3 regions of the Paenibacillus sp. S-12 genome follow, and region 1 is predicted to be linked to each of the others. Evidence: riboswitches for the same ligand, from Rfam matches in the RefSeq annotation. Region 1 holds a riboswitch; each other region holds the start of a gene.

Region 1 (6,360 bases):
CAGCCAAGTTCCAGGAGTTCGAATCAAGCTGTATTTGGATCCGAAGCATAAGGATTTGAAGGAACGATATTTCTACGCTGCCAAGACCGCATTATCGAAGTTCAGCGAATGGTACGGCAAATATCCTTATTCCACCTTGTCCATTGTCGTTCCACCTAAGGCAGGTAATGGAGCCGGCGGTATGGAGTATCCAACCTTGATAACAGCGTTTGGGGCAGAAGATGAGAGTCCAGGCTATGACTTGGAGCGAACCGTCATTCATGAAATTGGGCATCAATATTTCTATGGAATTCTTGCGTCTAATGAATTTGAAGAAGCTTGGCTTGATGAAGGTTTTACTTCCTATGCGGAAGATAAGCTGATGGAACAGGAATTCGGCGTACATCCTAATAATGCGGTACAAGCGAGCTATATTACAGATCCGGCTCCACTCAAGCTGGAAGCTTGGCGATACAACAACCAAGATCATTACGCGGAAAATGTGTACATGCGTGCCAAGCTGGTTCTTCTCGCTATTGAGAAGCAGGTTGGAGAAAAGATGATGAACCGCATCATGAAAACCTATACGCAGAAATATCGTTTCAAGCATCCAACAACAGCCGATTTCCAGCGCGTCGTTGAACAGGTAACGAATCGCAAGTGGATTGATTTCTTCCAACAATATGTGTACAACGGTCAAATGGCAGACTTCGCTGTAGAAAATATTGAATCTCGTACGATTGAAGCAAATGGCTCTATCAAATATGAAGCGACTGTTCACATTCGCAAGCTGGGAGCCAATTATCCTTCTATTCCAATCGTGTTTGGATTTACCGATGGAACTACAACACGCAAGTCATGGAATGGAGAAGGAGATCGAATTCAGTATACGATAACCCATAAAACACCGCTTAGCTGGGTAATGGTCGATCCACTGTACACTATTGTCGTCGAAAACAAGCATATCAACAATTACATGCGTGCTCATGTCGACGAACCTATTCGTACGCGGGTTAACTTGTCCGTTATCAAGGTAATCGAAGCAATTACGAACATTCTGGGGTGGTGATCGCGTGAAAACCTATGTTCGATCAGGCTGGAATTGGTGCAAAGATCATATTTACATTTGGATTATTCTATTTTTGTACCAACTGTTATGGGGGTTCTTCCTCTACCGTTTCGTCGATGGAATCGTGACGCCTATCCTGCGCCGCTACCCAGATCCTGCACCTACTGAAATGAGCAAGCAGCTCTTTCTAACAGAAAGCCAATTCCATCTAATGAAGACAAATGACTATATGCCATACTTTTGGGCCCTTATCGGCTTCATCGCCATCCATTTGCTGCTTACGCCCTTTATTCATGCGGGCGTATTCCATGCTATGTCACGTCCCAAGCAGCAGGGGCTGGCCTTCTTTCAAGGTATCAAGCTTGTATGGAAGCCCATGCTTGTCCTATATTTGTTAGAAGTTCTCCTCATCACGATCCCTGCCATATGGTTCGTTCCCTATACTGCGAATGCACTGTCAACATCGAATTCTCTTACTTCCTTGCTTATGGCCATAGCCCCCTTTGCAATCGCTTGGCTTATTGGCGGCTGGCTCGTTCACCAACTTTTCCTGTTCCTGAACTTTGGTGCCGCATCAGATACACCATTAATTCGCTCTGTGACGGCTGGTACGCGGCGCCTGCTGCCCATCCTCGGGCTATCTCTAATATTTATCGGAACTACAATTGGAATAGGCATTATGTCTACATCCGCTGCCGCAATGTTCACAGGCATTACCGCACTCATTATTCAACAGGCGCTGCCTGCAATTATGACTATGCTGAAAATGTGGGGATTATCTGCTCGTCATGCGGTATGGCAGGAAGCTGAACAGCAAATGAAATAAACAAAATAAATGAAGCAATAGATCAAGAAGTAATGAATAGATAGGAATGAAAATAAGGACATCATGAAGTGATAACATTACAAAAGTTACAAGGCGTTACGATGAAATGATGCACAGCAGCATAAGAAAAATAAAAAACTTGTCTATCAGCGAAAAATAACGCTGATTTGACAAGTTTTTTTCGTGTCAAGGACAAAAAATATTTGTCAAAGGAAAAATCGTCTGTTACAATAAATCTAGATTTATTACAACTTTGTCATGAAAGCGGCACTAACTCTTGCAAAATTGTTACTATCGCACGCAGCAATACATATCCCAAAACCAGATTGCCGAATTTCCGGATAGTCCGGAAAGCGGGGGAACCAGTTTTTACGGGTGAATTGATCTTGAAACACAGGGATCATAGGGGTCCTTCAACCGAACCCTCCAGCTAACCTCGCAGGCACGGAAGGAGCTTTCCCTTTGAAGAAGAAGCTAGTTACAGCGGTACTCGGGCTGAGCGTTTTGTTTACATCGCTCGGAGCGGGAAGCACATTCGCAGCATCCAAAATGGACAACACGATTGACGGTTTGCTAGGCATTTCGTACAAGTATGGTGGAACATCAACGAGTGGCTTTGATTGCTCTGGATTTACCAAGTACGTGTTCAAAAAGTTCGAAATTGATCTCCCTCGCACATCTTCGTCGCAATTCGACTCTGGCGACAAAGTAAGCAAAGACGAGCTTCGTCCAGGAGACCTAGTTTTCTTTGACACAAGCGGCGGCAACGGTGTATCTCATGTCGGTATTTACGTAGGCGATAACAAATTCGCACACGCTTCGACTAGCAAGGGTACGCGCATCGACAGCCTAAGCATGGACTACTACGAGAAGCGCTATGTAGGTGCTCGTCGAGTTTTGAGCGAGAATGACTTTTCGTCTATTGCTACAGACGATAAATAGCTTACTAGTTTCCTGCACTCTTAATATTATTGAACGACTGCATAACCCGATGAGAAGCGCTACGCGCCTTTTCGTCGGGTTGTTTCATTTAATCCCCTCGCATCCGTAACATTTCGGCTCCTTTATCCTATGCAGCTCTGCATGCCAATGATTCATGCTTCTATATATATTTACGAAATCATTACCTTTTGGTTTCTGCACAATTTCCTAGCCTATATAACACAGGGACATACGCTGCCGCGCATGTCCCAATATTTAAAATCTGGATATTCAGCATACTTGTATCGGCGCTGCACACTTATTTGGCTGACCCGTTTAATTCTTGGAATTTCGCCTTTATCTCTTCTGGTGTGAGCCCATCTGCGTCTGCTGCTGCCTTATGCTTTTCTTCCTCATGCTGAAGCTGCGTTTGACGATCCTCGACAGGCTTCCCGTTATCGTGATGTTTCTCGTGGAACAGTCGTCCTTTTATGCCCAATTTCTCACGCAGTTCCTGACGAATTTGCTTGCTGCTTTTCCCTTCTGTCGAAATGCCATGCTTCTTGGCGAGCAATTGAACCTTTTTCTCATGAAGCTGTTTCATTTCTGTACGGAGCTCTTTCATCTGAGCTTGTATCTGCTCTAACTGCTTGTCTGTCTCCGAATCCTGCTGCTTCGCATTGGACTGTCCTACCTTCGTTGCGGCTACACTTACGGCAGTCTGGCCTTTGGCCTTATCTGACACAGCATTTTCCCCATTGCTGCTTTGCGCTGCTGCAGGCGATGCCATCAACAGAAGCATCAGACATGTCCATGCTGCTACGGTTGAATTGCGTTTCATTGGTTCCACCTCCTTATGTAAGGGATGGCTATAGTATGTTCGTTAATCCTGAAATGAAACTGAAAATGAGCTAAATATTCGTTTATGGTGGGTCACACCTGAATAAGACAAGACTTGCAGGAAACGTCTCACGTCCACGCCGCCCTGTATCTTGTACATCCAGTTGTTTATTTAGTCCAGCCAGCCTTTTTCCCGCGCAATTCGAATGGCCTCAATTCGCGTGCCCGCTCCGACTTTACTGAGCGCATCTGACATATAATTGCGTACCGTTCCGTAGGACAAGAACAACTTTGCACTAATATCCTGCATGGACTGCCCTTCTTCTGCAAGTTTCAGCACTTCCTTCTCCCTTGGAGACAAAGGGCAAGGATCCTCCCAAGCCGCTAGTGTCAATTCGGGACTCATCACCCGCTTGCCCGCGTATACTTTGCGAATGGCATCCGACAATTCATCACTTGGGCTGTCCTTAAGTAAATACCCCCCTACACTGGATGCCATTGCACGCTGGAGATAGCCCGAGCGAGCAAATGTTGTCAGCATAATGATTCGGCATGCCCATCCTTTTTTCTTGACCGCATCCGCAACATCCAGCCCCGTCATGAGCGGCATTTCAATATCCAATACAGCAATATCGGGATGCAGCTCCTCTATTAATTCCAGCGCAACTTTTCCATTCTCCGCTTGACCAACCACTTCGATATCACCTTCAAGGGACAATAAGGTGGCTAATGCACTGCGCAGCATCTGCTGATCTTCTCCAAGTATTACTCGGATCATTGCCCTTCTCTCTCCTTCCCATCACGAATAACGCGAGGTATAACTAACGATAATGCCGTCCCTTTGTGAGGGGCGGAATCTACCACAAGTGTTCCATCTACAAGCTGCAGACGCTGCCTGAGACCTGCCATGCCCGTCCCACTTGATTGCTTAAGCTGATGCTCATTAATACCTACACCGTTATCTGCAATATTCAATCGTACTAAGGACTCCTCAACTTCAAGCAATACAGTACAGCACTTGGCTTGGCTGTGCCTCACAACATTCGTTAACGTTTCCCGAAAGCACATGGCTAGAATCGTTTCCTGCAGAGCCGACAGCGGCAATCGGGATACCATAGTTGAGACTGTAGCAGGTTGGGCGATACCCTCTCCACGTTCCTGAAAGCTCAGTTCTATTCCTGCAGCTGCGCAAAGTTGTCTGCCATGTTCGTATTCCTCTGCAAGCTTAACGATCTTCATCTCAGTTACGAGCTGACGCATCTGCTTCAACGCCGCACGCGAGGTTTCCCGAATTTCCCTCGCTTCTGCAATTGCCCGCTCCGGATTACGTGTAATCAGCTTTTCTGTCACTTCACTCTTCAGCGTAATTAAAGACAACGTATGTCCAAGTGTATCATGCAATTCCCGCGCAATGCGCTGTCTCTCTTCCTGCTGTGCCATTCGCTCAAGCTGTGACGTAGCAGCCTGCAATCGTTCCGCCATCTGCTTGTACTGCCCTGCTGCCTGCATGATGAACGGCATGAATAGGATACCGAACAAAGGCGGCAACAACAGCGTATGCAGGGAAGACCATACGGTTATGGTATCCAAGCGTTGAAATAACCCTATTATAATGCCTACTGTCATGACAGCAGCTATACCCAAAATAACTGTTGTTTTTTGCTTGCTTATCATCTGCGCGATCATGAACACCATATAAGCATACATAGGGTGATAGAATAGGATAAACATGAGAATAATCACAACCTGAACAGTCAACCATAGCAATACCTGCTTCTCATAATGGTACTGCAGCCAAAATGCGATCACGAGAAACAGAAGCAGCGTGAACCCCAGCCAAAACTTGGCAGAGGTTTCACGCAGCAGGAAAAAAATAGGCACACATAAGTTGGCAAGGGAGATATAAGGCTCTACCCCCTCTTTTTCGGGAAATAATCTCTTCTTACCTACGTTCACTTACATCGCTTCCCGTCTGTTGAAGATATAACTCGATATTACCATGAAGATAATGCCGCAGCCCAGTAGAATAGCCCAATCCAGCAGTGCAGGACTACTGCCAGCAAGCATATTCCATGCACCATGTGCATAACGGTAGGATGGCAGCCATTCCCCAATTGCCTGCATCCAGCCCGGCAATGTCTTCAGCGGCATCCACAAGCCCCCCATGATGGCAAAACCCATGAGCAAAATATTAGCAACCGCAATGGATGCGTCAGCGCTCTTCATCGTTCCAAGAAGCGAGCCGATCGCGAGGAATGGAATGCTTCCAAGCCACAGCCACAATCCGCATGTCATCCATTGTACAGCAGTAAGCTCAATATGATAGGCAAAGTAGGCAGCAGGGAAAATAATCAGAATGACCAGCATATGCACCAGCATATGCGATACGATCTTAGCTCCGATCCATACCGATGGAGAGAGCGGTGTTAGGCGAAGCAAACGCGTCCATCCGTCACGACGCTCGTATGCTAAGCGAATGCCGAACTGGCTCATTGCCGTGCCGATCAGGCTGAATGCAGTCATCGACATTAACGAAAAGGCCCCATATGTCGTTGATTCAATAGACTTCGATGCACCATTTAAACTAGCAAACAAGAAATAAAAAGCGATTGGCATGCCAAGCGAGAATAGTAAGAAGAATGGACTGCGCATAATTCGCAGACTCTCTGCTTTGATTTGAGCTTGCAACATTAATAATTCCTCCTGATAAATGATTCGATTTTTC
Region 2 (6,360 bases), on a different contig from region 1:
GAAGGACAGGATGTGGCGAGCCATTGTTCTATACTTGTTGTAGAAGATCAGCTGTCTATCCGCATTCTATTGAAGGAAGCGCTGGAAGAGCTGCCGCTAGAGGTAAGAGAGGCAGAGACGGGAGAGCAAGCGCTAGACTCGATGCGGGAATGTCCGAGCAGAATTGTGCTTATGGATGTTAGCCTGCCTGATATGAATGGGCTGGATGTTCTGCATACGGTTCGTACGATGCGTCCAGATACCGAGGTTATCATGATGTCTGCTTATAGTGATGCGGACAAAGTCAACGAAGCGAAGGCGGCTGGTGCGATTGGTTTCTTTTCGAAGCCATTCGACCTGGAAGAGCTGCGAGCGTACATATCATCCAGACTATAACTGACAGCGTTATCTCGTCCTGACAATTGTCAATCGGAGGATGTTATGTTTAGAACGATACAAAGTCAGCTTAGCGCCCGCATAGTGATAACACTAGTGGCTGCGTTAGCCATTATTTTTTCTTTTTCCTATGAAGCTATACGCTCGATCATTGAAACAAGCCTGCAAAACAATTATTTGAACCAAGCTAGAATGGCCGCTAATGAAGTTGAAGCGGCCATTCGTCACCACAAGCTTATGGTAGAAACCTATGCGAGAATCATTCAAGGCATATTCGGTACTTCTAGTCGTATTAAAGCCAAGTTAGACCAAGTGACGGAATGGTATGCGAGTCAGCCTAATGAGCTTTTATTTGGCTATTGGTTTACGATGCAATCCAGTTCTCGATGGGCAGACAAATTTGCATCATGGTATGGATACGATGAGGCAGGCCAGCTTCGAAATTTTTATAGACAAGATCATGTGGATGAGTCATTGCCCCAGTATCGAGACGATCCGCGATATGACTATTATCATGGTGCCGTAAAGAAGAATGGAACCCACCTGACAGCATCTTATATCGACCCTTATCTCAACCAACCAATGATATCCATCAGCACACCTATATACAATTCAAGAGGCACACTGCTCGGTGTAGCCGGAGTTGATATACGGTATGGCGATTTGAAGCAGTTAGCAAGTAAGCTAAGTGTGCACCCCAACAGCAAGATTCTACTAATTACCCTTCAAGGTGATTTACTATACGACCCTGACAAAGATAGAAGCGTTTATGACAATATATACACTGATCTTAATGAAGATGCAGTTTCTTTGCTGCGCAAATTAGGAGATCAACAGGATGCCTTTATTTTGGATGATTATCATGGAAATTCAATGTATGTAAGTTCTGTAACGCTGGAGGAAGCGAACTGGAGAGCGATGATTATGCTGCCTGCGAGTGTAATCAACAATGTACTTATTCATGTATGGATTGTCACACTGACCACGATTAGCGTTAATATTGTAGCGATTTATTTCCTTATGAACTGGTGGATACGCAGACTGATCGTATTTCCGCTGGATCAATTAGTGAGTGCCTCACACCGAATTGCAAACGGGAACTATGAAGGTACAGTTTGCATCGACTCAAATAACGAATTTTGCATGCTTGGCTCTGATATGAATCGAATGAGCGAAGCATTGCGTCAGAAGGCTAAGATGGAACAGGAAATAAAGCGTATGAGCGCTTTGCAGGTTGTGGGGGAGATGGCTGCTGCAATCGGTCATGAAATACGGAACCCGCTAACGACTATAAAGGGATTTTTGCAGCTTCTGCGCAATAAACCGGAGCATGCGAATGAACATCTTTACTTTCATACGATGTTGGAGGAAATTGAGCGTGCAAATTCGATCATTACTGAATATTTGTCCCTGGCCAAACATAAGATTGCTCAGTTCCGCCCCCATTGTATGAATGAAATCATTAGACAATTATACCCGCTGGTTCAAGCGACAGCATCCGCGAGCTGCCAGGATATTCGATTGGATCTAGCTCTGGTTCCTCAAATGGAAATGGATGAGAAGGAGATTAGGCAGCTTCTGCATAATCTCATCCGTAATGGCCTTGAGGCAATGGATGAAAATCAGGTTCTTACCATTCGGACTCGTTCTGAAGAGGGCACAGTAGTTCTAGAGGTGGAAGATGAAGGTCCTGGCTTTACACAAGATGTATTGCATACAGCAGGTACCCCATTTGTCACAACGAAGGAAAAGGGGACTGGGCTCGGATTGTCCATTTGCTACAGCATTGTGGAGCGCCATGAAGGGCAACTGGTCATTCAATCCTCACCGGGACGAACCTTGATTACCATCCGTTTGCCACTAACTCAAAAAAAGAATGATTTGTAGCCTCTATATTACCATAATTGACCGATGTATTATAAAATGAAAGAATTATGCACTATTACTCTATTTTGTTGTAATGAGCCTGCGAAAAAATGGTTGTATAACTATGCATATATGTGTATAATGATGTTACCTCACCAATTGCGAGCGGGGAAATCACATAAATGATGAGCGGGGTTGAAGGATATGAAATCACTGAAAATTGTTGCGGCATGCACACTCATTTTATCCTTATTAGTTGGCTGCGGTGCTAAAGAAGACCGTCTAGCAACTGTTCAAGAAAATAAGAAACTGGTACTTGGCACGAGTGCTGACTATCCACCATTTGAATTTCGCAAAACGGTAGACGGCAAGGATCAAATTGTCGGATTCGATATTGAGATAGCAAAGGAAATTGCGAAGGATTTGGGCGTAGAGTTAGAGATTAAGGATACATCTTTAACGACGCTGCCTGAGGAATTAAAAACAGGCAAGATCGACATTGCCATCGCGGGGTTGGATCCTTCGCCTGAACGGGAAAACGCAATGGAATTCTCTACACCCTATTATTTGGCGGAAGCTGGAGTCATTGTACGTGCAGCTGATAAGGACAAGTACAAGACACCTGAGGATTTGAAGGGACTAAAAGTTGGCGTACAGCTCGGATCGACATTCGAGAATGTCATACAGCAAATTCCAGATGCAAAGAAGGAAATGCTGGATAAAGTAAATGATCTCGTGCTGGCGTTGGAAGCAAATCGCTTAGAAGCGGTTGTCGTTGAGAAGCCTGTAGCAGCTGCATTTGCGGCAAACCGCAAGGAGGTTGCTGTCGCGCCTGTTGAGCTGAAGCCAGCGAGCGAAGGGTATGTGATCGGTGTTCGCAAGGGCAGCGTGAAGCTGCGCGATGAAGTGAATAAAACGCTTGAACGCTTGAAGCAGCAGGGGAAACTGGACGAATATATTACACAAGCGGTACAACTGGCGGAACAGCAATAAAACAGCGGCTGTCGCTTAACAATGACGGTCAATGCTTTTACGTATGTGACGTGTTCGCTCCTCTTGGGAATCCAACCAGTGAGGGGCGTTTTCTCTTTATTATAGAAGAAATACAGATTATGAGCCGTTATGCGTAGGGAAGGGGTAGGTTGTCATGTTCGATTGGATCGACATGTTATGGAAATATAAATTAGGGTTTGTATCTGGTGCTGGCATTACGGTGCTGTTGTCCGCGATATCTGTCTTATTCGGGCTGTTATTGGGTGTCACCATTGTACTAATGCGAATGTCGAAAATTAAGCCGCTGAAATGGTTTGCAGTGACTTATATTGAAGTATTCCGTGGAACACCACTGCTTGTACAATTATTCATCATTCATTATGGTCTCGCGGAATATGGTGTAGAGTTTACGGCTTTGACATCTGGGGCAATTGCCCTCTCCTTGAATAGTGGAGCGTATCTGGCTGAAATCTTCCGAGCAGGCATTCAATCTATTGACCATGGACAGTTGGAAGCAGCTCGTTCACTCGGCATGTCCAAGTCGATGGGAATGCGGCTGATCGTCCTTCCACAAGCATTTCGCAACGTTATACCGGCGATTGGGAACGAATTTATTACGATCATTAAGGAAACTTCGATTGTAAGTACGATCGGGATTGCGGACTTGATGTTTGAGACAAACATCATCCGTGCCAAAATCTATTCGGCTATGGGGCCGCTGCTGGGAGCGGCATGTATCTACCTGATTTTAACCTTTACATTATCGAAAGTGGTAGCACGTTTGGAAAGGAAGTTGAGCGAGCATGATTGAGATTCGGAATTTGCACAAATCGTATGGTAAATTAGATATTTTAAAGGGTGTCAACTTGTCAATCGATCGCGGTGAAGTGGTAGTAGTTATTGGTCCAAGTGGATCTGGAAAGAGTACGCTCCTTCGTTGCATTAATTTGCTGGAAACACCAACCAAAGGTGACATATTATTTGAAGGTCAATGCATCACGGACAAGTCACATAATATAAATAAGACACGTGAGAAAATGGGAATGGTTTTTCAATCATTCAACTTATTTCCTCATATGACTGTGCTCCAAAATATTGCACTTGCACCGATCAAGGTCAAAAGTGTGCCTGAAGCCGATGCTAAAAAACTGGCAATTGAACTGCTTGGCAAGGTTGGACTGGCAGATAAGGCAAATGCTTATCCAAGACAACTGTCCGGAGGACAGAAGCAGCGTATAGCCATTGCTCGTGCGCTTGCTATGCAGCCTCATGTAATGTTGTTCGATGAGCCAACGTCTGCGTTAGATCCAGAGATGGTTGGTGAAGTTCTTGAGGTTATGAAATCATTAGCTGCAGAAGGAATGACAATGGTCATTGTAACTCATGAAATGAACTTTGCAAGAGAGGTGGGAGATCGGATTCTGTTCATGGATGGCGGCAATATTGTGGAGGAAGGCTCTCCACAGCAGCTTTTCAACCAGCCGGCACATGCAAGAACGAAAGATTTCTTAAGTAGAGTTTTATAAATAGCTTACATCACAAAGGCATCCAAATCAGGGGTGCCTATTTTTGTTAAGTCCATTTGAAAGCGTTTTCGTTTACAAATCAGAAATATGTGTTATGATAGGTCTATAAAGATTACAAAAATGTCATCTGGGATTACAAATTTGTTATGAAATAAAAAAATTTCGAAGCTTCAAACCATTGGGGGGCGCGGGTTCCAGAAACTTACCATCATATTCCTGCGCACAGGTTACAAAATTGTGATATGATGCAATCCGAGCCGAAACGACACACCCGTACGGGGGACTATTGACCGGTGTTCAATATTTTACCGAACACCTTGGGGTGAATCGCTTATTCCGCAAATGGAATAGCGTAGGGGAACTCCTTGACCCGAATCCGACAACTAACCCCGCAGGCTAATGCACAGGAGGAAAACATGCGTAAAAGAATTACAGTAACGATTACAGCTGCTTTACTTGGACTTGCGTCCATTCTTCAAATTTTGCCGGCACAGGCGGAGCCCTATACGGTAATAGAGGGAGAAACGTTTTATTCAATTGCTAAGAAATACAACATGAGTGTTGAATCTGTATTGTCGGCAAATCCGACAATCAATCCTAAAAATTTGTATGGTGGTCTTTCCATCGAGCTTCCAGGACCTGTTGTTCAAAAGTCTGTATTGGAAGGTATGCCAGTCGGTAATGCTTTGGGTGGAGCAAATAATAACGGACAGGCAGTGAAGACGGCTTCGGCTTCAAATAATGAAAAGGCAGTTCAACAGGCTGCTCCTAAAAATGTGGTTCAAATGTCCTCAGGACGTACAGCAACATATAAAAAGACATTAAATATGCGTGCTACAGCATATACGGCCCATCCGAGTGAAAACGGAAAATGGGGTGCGGTAGATGCTTTGGGCAACGCATTGAAACTTGGTACAGTTGCAGTGGATCCAAAAGTCATTCCACTGGGTACGAAATTGTATATTACGGGATATGATTTCAAACACTTGCCAACAGGCGGAATGGTTGCGGTAGCTACAGATACCGGCGGTGCAATCAAGGGGAAAAAGGTTGACATTTTTGTACCGGTAAGTAAACAGACAGGCAACACATTCGGCGTGCAAGACGTAAAAGTGTACGTGTTGAAATAATATCTACTATTATAAAGTAGATCATACTTAATACCAGCAATTGAATAACAAGCCTCGCCATTCGGCGGGGCTTGTTTTATTTACTCCTTCTTCTCCTTCTGATCCTGAAGCAAATCCGGTAAGGTAACGAATTCATATTGGCGCTCCCTTAACTGCTTAATTATAGAAGGGAGTGCCTTTACGGTTCCATGCAAATACCCATTCTGTGTGCTACCGCTTGCATGCTGCAAAATAATGGAGCCTGGACGAACTTCACGCATGACATTCTGCAATATGTGTGATGCGCTCAAACCTCTCCAGTCATTTGAATCTACGTCCCAATTGACGACCAAGTACCCGTTATCTCCTGCCCATCGCAGTTGCTCCTCATTTATCTCGCCATATGGCGGACGGAAATAACGCGGTTTATATCCGATAGACTGCTCAATAATCCGTTCCGTATCCTTTAACTGATGCTCAAAGGCAGGAAG
Region 3 (6,360 bases), on a different contig from region 1:
AAGCGCCAGCTTATCTTCCGGCTTGCTCTCCGCGATGAAGTCATCGACACCAGCTTCCCGCGCAATCGTCGCCGCCGTCAACGGGTTATCCCCTGTACACATCACGGTACGGATGCCCATGCGGCGAAGCTGCTCGAACCGCTCCCGCATCCCGGGCTTCACCGTATCCTTCAAATAAATTAAGCCATATATGTCACGTCCTACGGCTACCGCCAGCGGCGTGCCGCCGGCAGAAGCGATCGCATTCGAATTGGCATCCAAATCCTGCGGCACAGTACCTCCTTGGGCGATAACCCAGCGTTTCACCGCATCAACAGCTCCCTTGCGCACACAGCGTCCATCCTTCAAATCCACACCGCTCATGCGCGTTTCCGCTTTGAAAGGGATGAATTCTCCTTGGACAGCAAGCTCAGCATTATACGTAATTCCTGCCTTGGATACCCAATCCACGACGGAGCGCCCTTCAGGCGTTTCATCATGATGGGAGGCAACTGCCGCCCATTCAGACAAGGTATTCACACTCACACCTTGAACCGGAATGAGCTCATGAGCCAAACGATTACCGAACGTAATGGTTCCTGTCTTATCCAAAATAATCGTATGAATATCCCCGCACGCTTCAACCGCCTTGCCTGATGTTGCAATGACATTAAAGCGGGTTACGCGATCCATACCAGCGATCCCGATAGCGGACAGCAAGCCGCCAATCGTGGTTGGAATCAAGCAGACCAGCAGGGCAATCAGTACCCCGGCATTCAATTCAACCTGCAAATAGTTACTGAATATAGGCAGCGTAACGACAACGACCAAAAAGATAAGCGTCAAGCTGACAAGCACGGTATGAAGTGCAAGCTCATTTGGTGTCTTCTTGCGCTGTGCGCCCTCTACAAGCGAAATCATCCGATCCAGGAACGATTCTCCCGGGTCGCTTGTAATTCGAACACGAATCTCATCACTGATCACTTTCGTTCCGGCCGTTACGGAGCAGAAATCCCCGCCTGCTTCTTTCAATACAGGAGCAGATTCTCCCGTAATCGCCGATTCATCGACAGAGGCCAATCCAGAGATTACCTCACCATCTCCAGGAATTATTTCCCCTTCGCGAACAATTACGACATCTCCCTTGCGCAGCTCGGATGAGGATACGCGAACCGTACCTGCTTCCGTAATTTTATTAGCCCATAAATCCCGCTTCGCTTGCTTCAAGGAATCTGCCTGTGCCTTGCCCCGGCCCTCTGCAAGAGCCTCAGCAAAGTTGGCGAACCACACTGTAATGAACAAAATGAAGCTGACTGTGCCGTTGAACCAACGCGGCATTGGCGAGCCAAATGCATCTGGTACGAATGTAAGCAGCAGCGTAATGACGAAGCCTACCTCGCAAATGAACATCATTGGATTTTTAACCATCTGACGCGGATCAAACTTTCGCAGCGCATCAATCGAGGCTGCCCGCATTAAGCTGCCTTGGAACATGCTCCGTTCCTTCGTATCTGTAGTATGTCTGCGCGCCGGTTCATATGGTGCGGGTGTTTTCATCTGTTTTTCCGTTCTCATTTTCCGTTCCCCCTTATTTCCACAACGTCAGATGTTCTGCGACCGGTCCAAGCACGACTGCCGGGAAGAACGTCAGAGCACCTACAATAAGCACTGTGCCGACAAATACGATACCGAACAGCGCCGTATTCGTTTGAAACGTACCGCTTGTATTCGGAATCGGCTGCTTCTTCGCCATCGAACCGGCTACTGCCAGCAGAGTAATGAGCGATACATAGCGCCCTAAGAACATGACGATCCCTGTGGAAATGTTCCAAAATGGTGTTGCGTCGCCCAACCCTTCAAAGCCGGAACCATTGTTCGCAGCCGAGGACGTAAACTCATACAACGCCTGAGACAATCCATGGAACCCTGGATTGGACAGCGTATCCGCCTGTGTAGCAACTGCAATCGCAGTCGGTACAAGAATCAGGATCGGATGCACCAGCAAAGTAACTGCCAGCAGCTTCATTTCCCGGCTTTCCAGCTTGCGTCCCAGAAACTCAGGTGTTCGTCCGACCATGAGACCGGATAGGAATACGGCAATCATGACGTACAGCAGCACATTCATAAAGCCTGCACCAACACCGCCGAATACGGTGTTCAGCATCATATTCGCCATCGGGATCAAGCCGCCAAGCGGTGTCAGCGTATCATGCATATTATTGACGCCGCCCGTCTCTGATGCAGTCGTAACGACCGAATATAGCGAGGATTGAGCAACGCCAATGCGTACTTCTTTCCCTTCCATGCTGCCAGGTCCGCTTAATCCCGCAGCGTTCAATACCGGATTCCCCATATATTCCGCCGTAAGAGAGGAACTAAGCATAATTAGGAACAGGATCGCCATCGAGACGAATAGAACTCGTCCTTCCTTCTTGTTGCCGACCATACGGCTGTAGGTAAATGGAAGTCCTGTACACAGCATTAGCATGAGTAAAATATGAATTAAATTCGTCACACCATTCGGATTCTCAAATGGATGAGCAGAGTTCGCTCCAAAGTGGCCGCCACCATTGTTGCCAAGCTCCTTAATCGACATCATAGCTCCTACAGGGCCAAGCGGAATGTGCTGCTCTGCTCCTTCAACAGTTACTGCACTTTCCATTGGACTTAAGGATTGCGGTACCCCATTCCAGATGAACAGCACACTGGCAACGATCGCAATTGGCAGGAAAATACGCGTAATCGAACGTACAAGGTCTGCCAAGAAATTGCCGAGCGGTTTGCCAGTCAAACCGCGAATAATCGCCATCACTGCCGCAAGAGCTGTAGCAGGAGACGTGAACATTAAGAAAATAATGCCCATCATTTGCGACAGCAGGGACAGCCCACTTTCACCGCTGTAGTGCTGCAAGTTCGTATTCGCCATGAAGCTGATCGCCGTATTGAATGCCACTCCCGGTTCCATGCCCGGAATCCCATTCGGATTAAGCGGCAATACCCCTTGAAGGCGGAATATTGCATATGTCACCACAATCATCAGCACGTTGGTGGCAACTGCCGTAAAGGCGTATGCCTTCCAGCTTTGCGATTTGTCCTTAATGCCGAAACATGTAAATAAAAATCGATCTATCGGCCCAAATACAGAGTCCAGCGGTCTTGGAGCTCCGCTATTATCAAACACCCCTGCCATATATATTCCGATCGGACGCGCTATCGCCAAGGCAAGCAATAAGGTAATTCCAATGGCGATCCATTCGATTGCACTCATCGTTCCGTTCCACCCTTCTCTAATGTACAAATATCAACAATGATTCTGCCTAAACTAAAATCGTTCCGGCTTGACTAAGGCATATAACAAGTAAATGAACAAAGCCGTAATCAAGGTGAATAAGACGATCATCATGAGCGATCACCTCGTTCTTCCACTTCCGCCTTGCACCAATGGAGAATTCCCAATACGCTCAGTCCAAGCAGCGCGATAAGAATCATCATGACTGCATCAAACATTGTCCCTTCCTCCTCCTGAATAAGGTTCTCATCTTACAGGCAATGCTGCCGCGATCCCGTTCTTATCAAGCCTTATTGGCTCAATAAGAACGCGCAGGCAACACAAAAAGCCACACGGAAAGAGGGACCCTTTCCGTGTGGCTTCACTCACGCATTGTCAAATAAACGTACGCGTAATTGTTCCACGACGAAATAAAGGCTGCCTCCTTGGACGCTTACGAGGTTAGCTGACGGATTCGGGCGCGAAGAGTCGCCCTACCAGCCAGGAACGGATTCCTGTGCCGGATTCACCCCTTGCGCGAACTGTAAATGTACAGTTGGCGCACGAACGTTGGTTCCCCCGTTCCCATGAATGGGATTCAGCGGTGAGCATTGCCTATATGGATAAATTAGATGATATCAGATAGTAAAAATGATACTTGATCCGATTGCGTATAAATGACGTAATTCGCACCAAGCAATCGGTAAATCGACTGCGGATGATGACGCTTCGTTACGATTGTGATCGGCTCCGTCGTCCATTGTCGGCATATTTGAAGCAGCCGGCAGGATAGTGCAAAGCTTTGTTCAAATACATAGATTCGGCCAATTGGAACATGAGGCACAGCCCACGCCTTCGGCTCCGTCGTATTGATTCGACATACCGGAGTAACTCCAATACCTTCCAATCGCTTCGCCAACCGTCCATTATGGGCGATACCCGCTATCGAATATCCTGCTCCTTTCAATTGGCGTATAAAGTCAATTCCCATCTCACAGCCTGCGAACACTGCAATGACCCGGTCCGCATCGTACATATCCATTTCCTCCTGTTCATCTGTCCGAAGCCCTGCTTGCAAGAAAGAGGTACGTCGCCATCTGATCAGGCGCGCCTCTCCCGTACGCTTACGAGGTTAGCTGACGGATTCGGGCGCGAAGAGTCGCCCTACCAGCCAGGAATCGATTCCTGTACCGGATTCACCCCATGCGAACGTTGGCTGCTGACTATTACTCAGCTCTGCATTCGCTTTATTGGTTCCCCCGCTTCCGCTTTCTGCGCAATTCAGCGATTGAGACGCAACGGATATCGTTGTTGTTGCTGAACTGAATCTTACGCCTTTCCCCCTCCTGCTGTAAATGAAATGAAAACCATAATTTCTCCATTTCCAAGCAATTGTGATGAACTAATCCCATCTTATCTCTCATTACAGCCTTATTACCTCGCAATTTCTCCACTTTGCTTGTACGGCGATGATTTCATGAGAAAAACAAAGAAATTTAAATAAATACCCGTATGTAAACGCTTTGCTTGACAATTCATTTCAAAATCATGGATTGGCATCTATTTACAATCTTTGTGCCAAAAGGTAGGATACGCAATACGATCGAATGGCTTTCCCATTGCCGTCGGTACAGACAGATTCAATGCATATGTGTAGCGCTTCAATACAAATACAGGAGGATGGACAGAATGTCATACGCAGAGCTTGGCGAGTCCCAAAAATACAAGCTTACAGAACAATGGAAAATTTGGAACGACCTGCATGGCGAACAGCTATTCCAGCCGCAAGATACACAAATTTATATATCTGACGAGCTTGTTTTTGTTCGAATGAAGCCCGCTCAGCTCCATGCCGACTACATGCCTAGCAGGATCAATAAGCACTTACTCCAACGGGCGCAGCGCGCCTTTTCCCAGTGGGAGCAGCAGCAGCGCGGCATCATGTGGGAATCAATTATTCCCCGCGCCCTAGGAGTTCATATTGCACGCATGTGGCTTTCCATGCCTTTGCAAGGAGGTTCTACGTTGGATGTCATTCAGCTTGAGGTGCGGCCAAAATAAGAGATCGTTACAATTAGGGAGATGTTGAAAACAGCGAAATTCGCAATTCAAAAGGGGATGCCATCACCGAAGACTTTATGTCATAAAACACAAAAAACAGCCCTCCTCTTGCTTCGCAAGCGTCAGACTGTCTTTGATCCTATACTTGATTGGAATATATCAGGTGATGGCCATCTTCGAACCCCTTGGCAAACCCGGCTTCGAAGCCATCTCGATACGCAGTTGCTTCAGCTCCCTTATAAATGTTCGAATGCGTCTTCTTTGTCAGCTTAGATTTTCGGTGTCGAATACGTTGCTTCAGTCCCGACAATTGTCTATCCGTTTGTCGGATTTTCCGTATCCGCTTCATTTTATCCAATCGTGTTCTCCCCCTTTCTGCCGCCATTCAACTGCTGCTTAACGGACTCATTTATAACAGATGCAAATGAATTTCTGGAGCTGCCATAATGGGGAGCCCTTCCTCAAGGGCTTCCTTGTCGATCTCGGTACGCTCCACTACTTTCTCAGTCAATTCCCAGCGCGTTAAAGCATGCTCACTCATGAATTCCCTGTATAGATCCCCTTGTCGTTGATAATACCTTCCGGATTCTGTAGTAAACACACTGCCCTCCGCGATTCCCCCATCTTCTGTATGTGATTCCTTCCATTTCTTCGTCACGCTTTCCGCGTCTACCGTTGATCCTGTCGGCCATCCCCTCAGATCAACCTGACTTACGCTTACGATCGGGATGGTTAGGTTCCCTTCAACCGGATGCTTGGTACCCTGTTCAATCCAATAGACAGTCTCTGACAATCCCGCCACAGCCACATGAGTCGGATAGAATGTCTGGCAGCGTTCACCGTTTTGTTTGCCATAACGTTCACGAACACGATGCATCCAATTATAAGGGTTCCGCCACTTTTTCTGGAACAGACTTGCATAATTATCATTTGTGGATTGAGATTGATCCCCAGATGCAGTTGTCCCTTTACTGACAACCTGATATATGCATGTATCCTGAGCGACGACTAGCTTCCGACCACTAAGCCTGATTCGGACATTGTAATCCTCG

Evidence for each region. A riboswitch is a leader RNA that binds a small molecule or an ion and turns the genes downstream of it on or off. The one in region 1 is predicted to bind cyclic di-AMP.
Region 2: it holds a riboswitch for cyclic di-AMP, as region 1 does, so the genes downstream of both, NO352_RS11620 (3D domain-containing protein) here and NO352_RS22435 (C40 family peptidase) in region 1, are expected to answer to the same signal.
Region 3: it holds a riboswitch for cyclic di-AMP, as region 1 does, so the genes downstream of both, NO352_RS02345 (hypothetical protein) here and NO352_RS22435 (C40 family peptidase) in region 1, are expected to answer to the same signal.

Annotation. Positions count from the first base shown of each region.
Region 1 covers NZ_JASIUF010000024.1:38,443-44,802, reverse strand. The annotation lists gene NO352_RS22445 (M1 family metallopeptidase) at 1-1,048, shown strand, start outside; gene NO352_RS22440 (carbamoyl transferase) at 1,053-1,874, shown strand; cyclic di-AMP (ydaO/yuaA leader) riboswitch at 2,192-2,333, shown strand; gene NO352_RS22435 (C40 family peptidase) at 2,337-2,816, shown strand; gene NO352_RS22430 (hypothetical protein) at 3,115-3,636, opposite strand; gene NO352_RS22425 (response regulator transcription factor) at 3,808-4,413, opposite strand; gene NO352_RS22420 (sensor histidine kinase) at 4,410-5,591, opposite strand; gene NO352_RS22415 (ABC transporter permease) at 5,592-6,326, opposite strand.
Region 2 covers NZ_JASIUF010000012.1:57,018-63,377, reverse strand. The annotation lists gene NO352_RS11645 (response regulator) at 1-375, shown strand, start outside; gene NO352_RS11640 (sensor histidine kinase) at 421-2,262, shown strand; gene NO352_RS11635 (transporter substrate-binding domain-containing protein) at 2,446-3,234, shown strand; gene NO352_RS11630 (amino acid ABC transporter permease) at 3,389-4,045, shown strand; gene NO352_RS11625 (amino acid ABC transporter ATP-binding protein) at 4,038-4,760, shown strand; cyclic di-AMP (ydaO/yuaA leader) riboswitch at 5,006-5,174, shown strand; gene NO352_RS11620 (3D domain-containing protein) at 5,177-5,890, shown strand; gene NO352_RS11615 (polysaccharide deacetylase family protein) at 5,971-6,360, opposite strand, start outside.
Region 3 covers NZ_JASIUF010000004.1:12,543-18,902, reverse strand. The annotation lists gene kdpB (potassium-transporting ATPase subunit KdpB) at 1-1,473, opposite strand, end outside; gene kdpA (potassium-transporting ATPase subunit KdpA) at 1,568-3,247, opposite strand; gene kdpF (K(+)-transporting ATPase subunit F) at 3,302-3,379, opposite strand; cyclic di-AMP (ydaO/yuaA leader) riboswitch at 3,684-3,861, opposite strand; gene NO352_RS02345 (hypothetical protein) at 3,876-4,283, opposite strand; cyclic di-AMP (ydaO/yuaA leader) riboswitch at 4,354-4,544, opposite strand; gene NO352_RS02340 (hypothetical protein) at 4,937-5,308, shown strand; gene NO352_RS02335 (hypothetical protein) at 5,448-5,666, opposite strand; gene NO352_RS02330 (glycosyltransferase family 2 protein) at 5,718-6,360, opposite strand, start outside.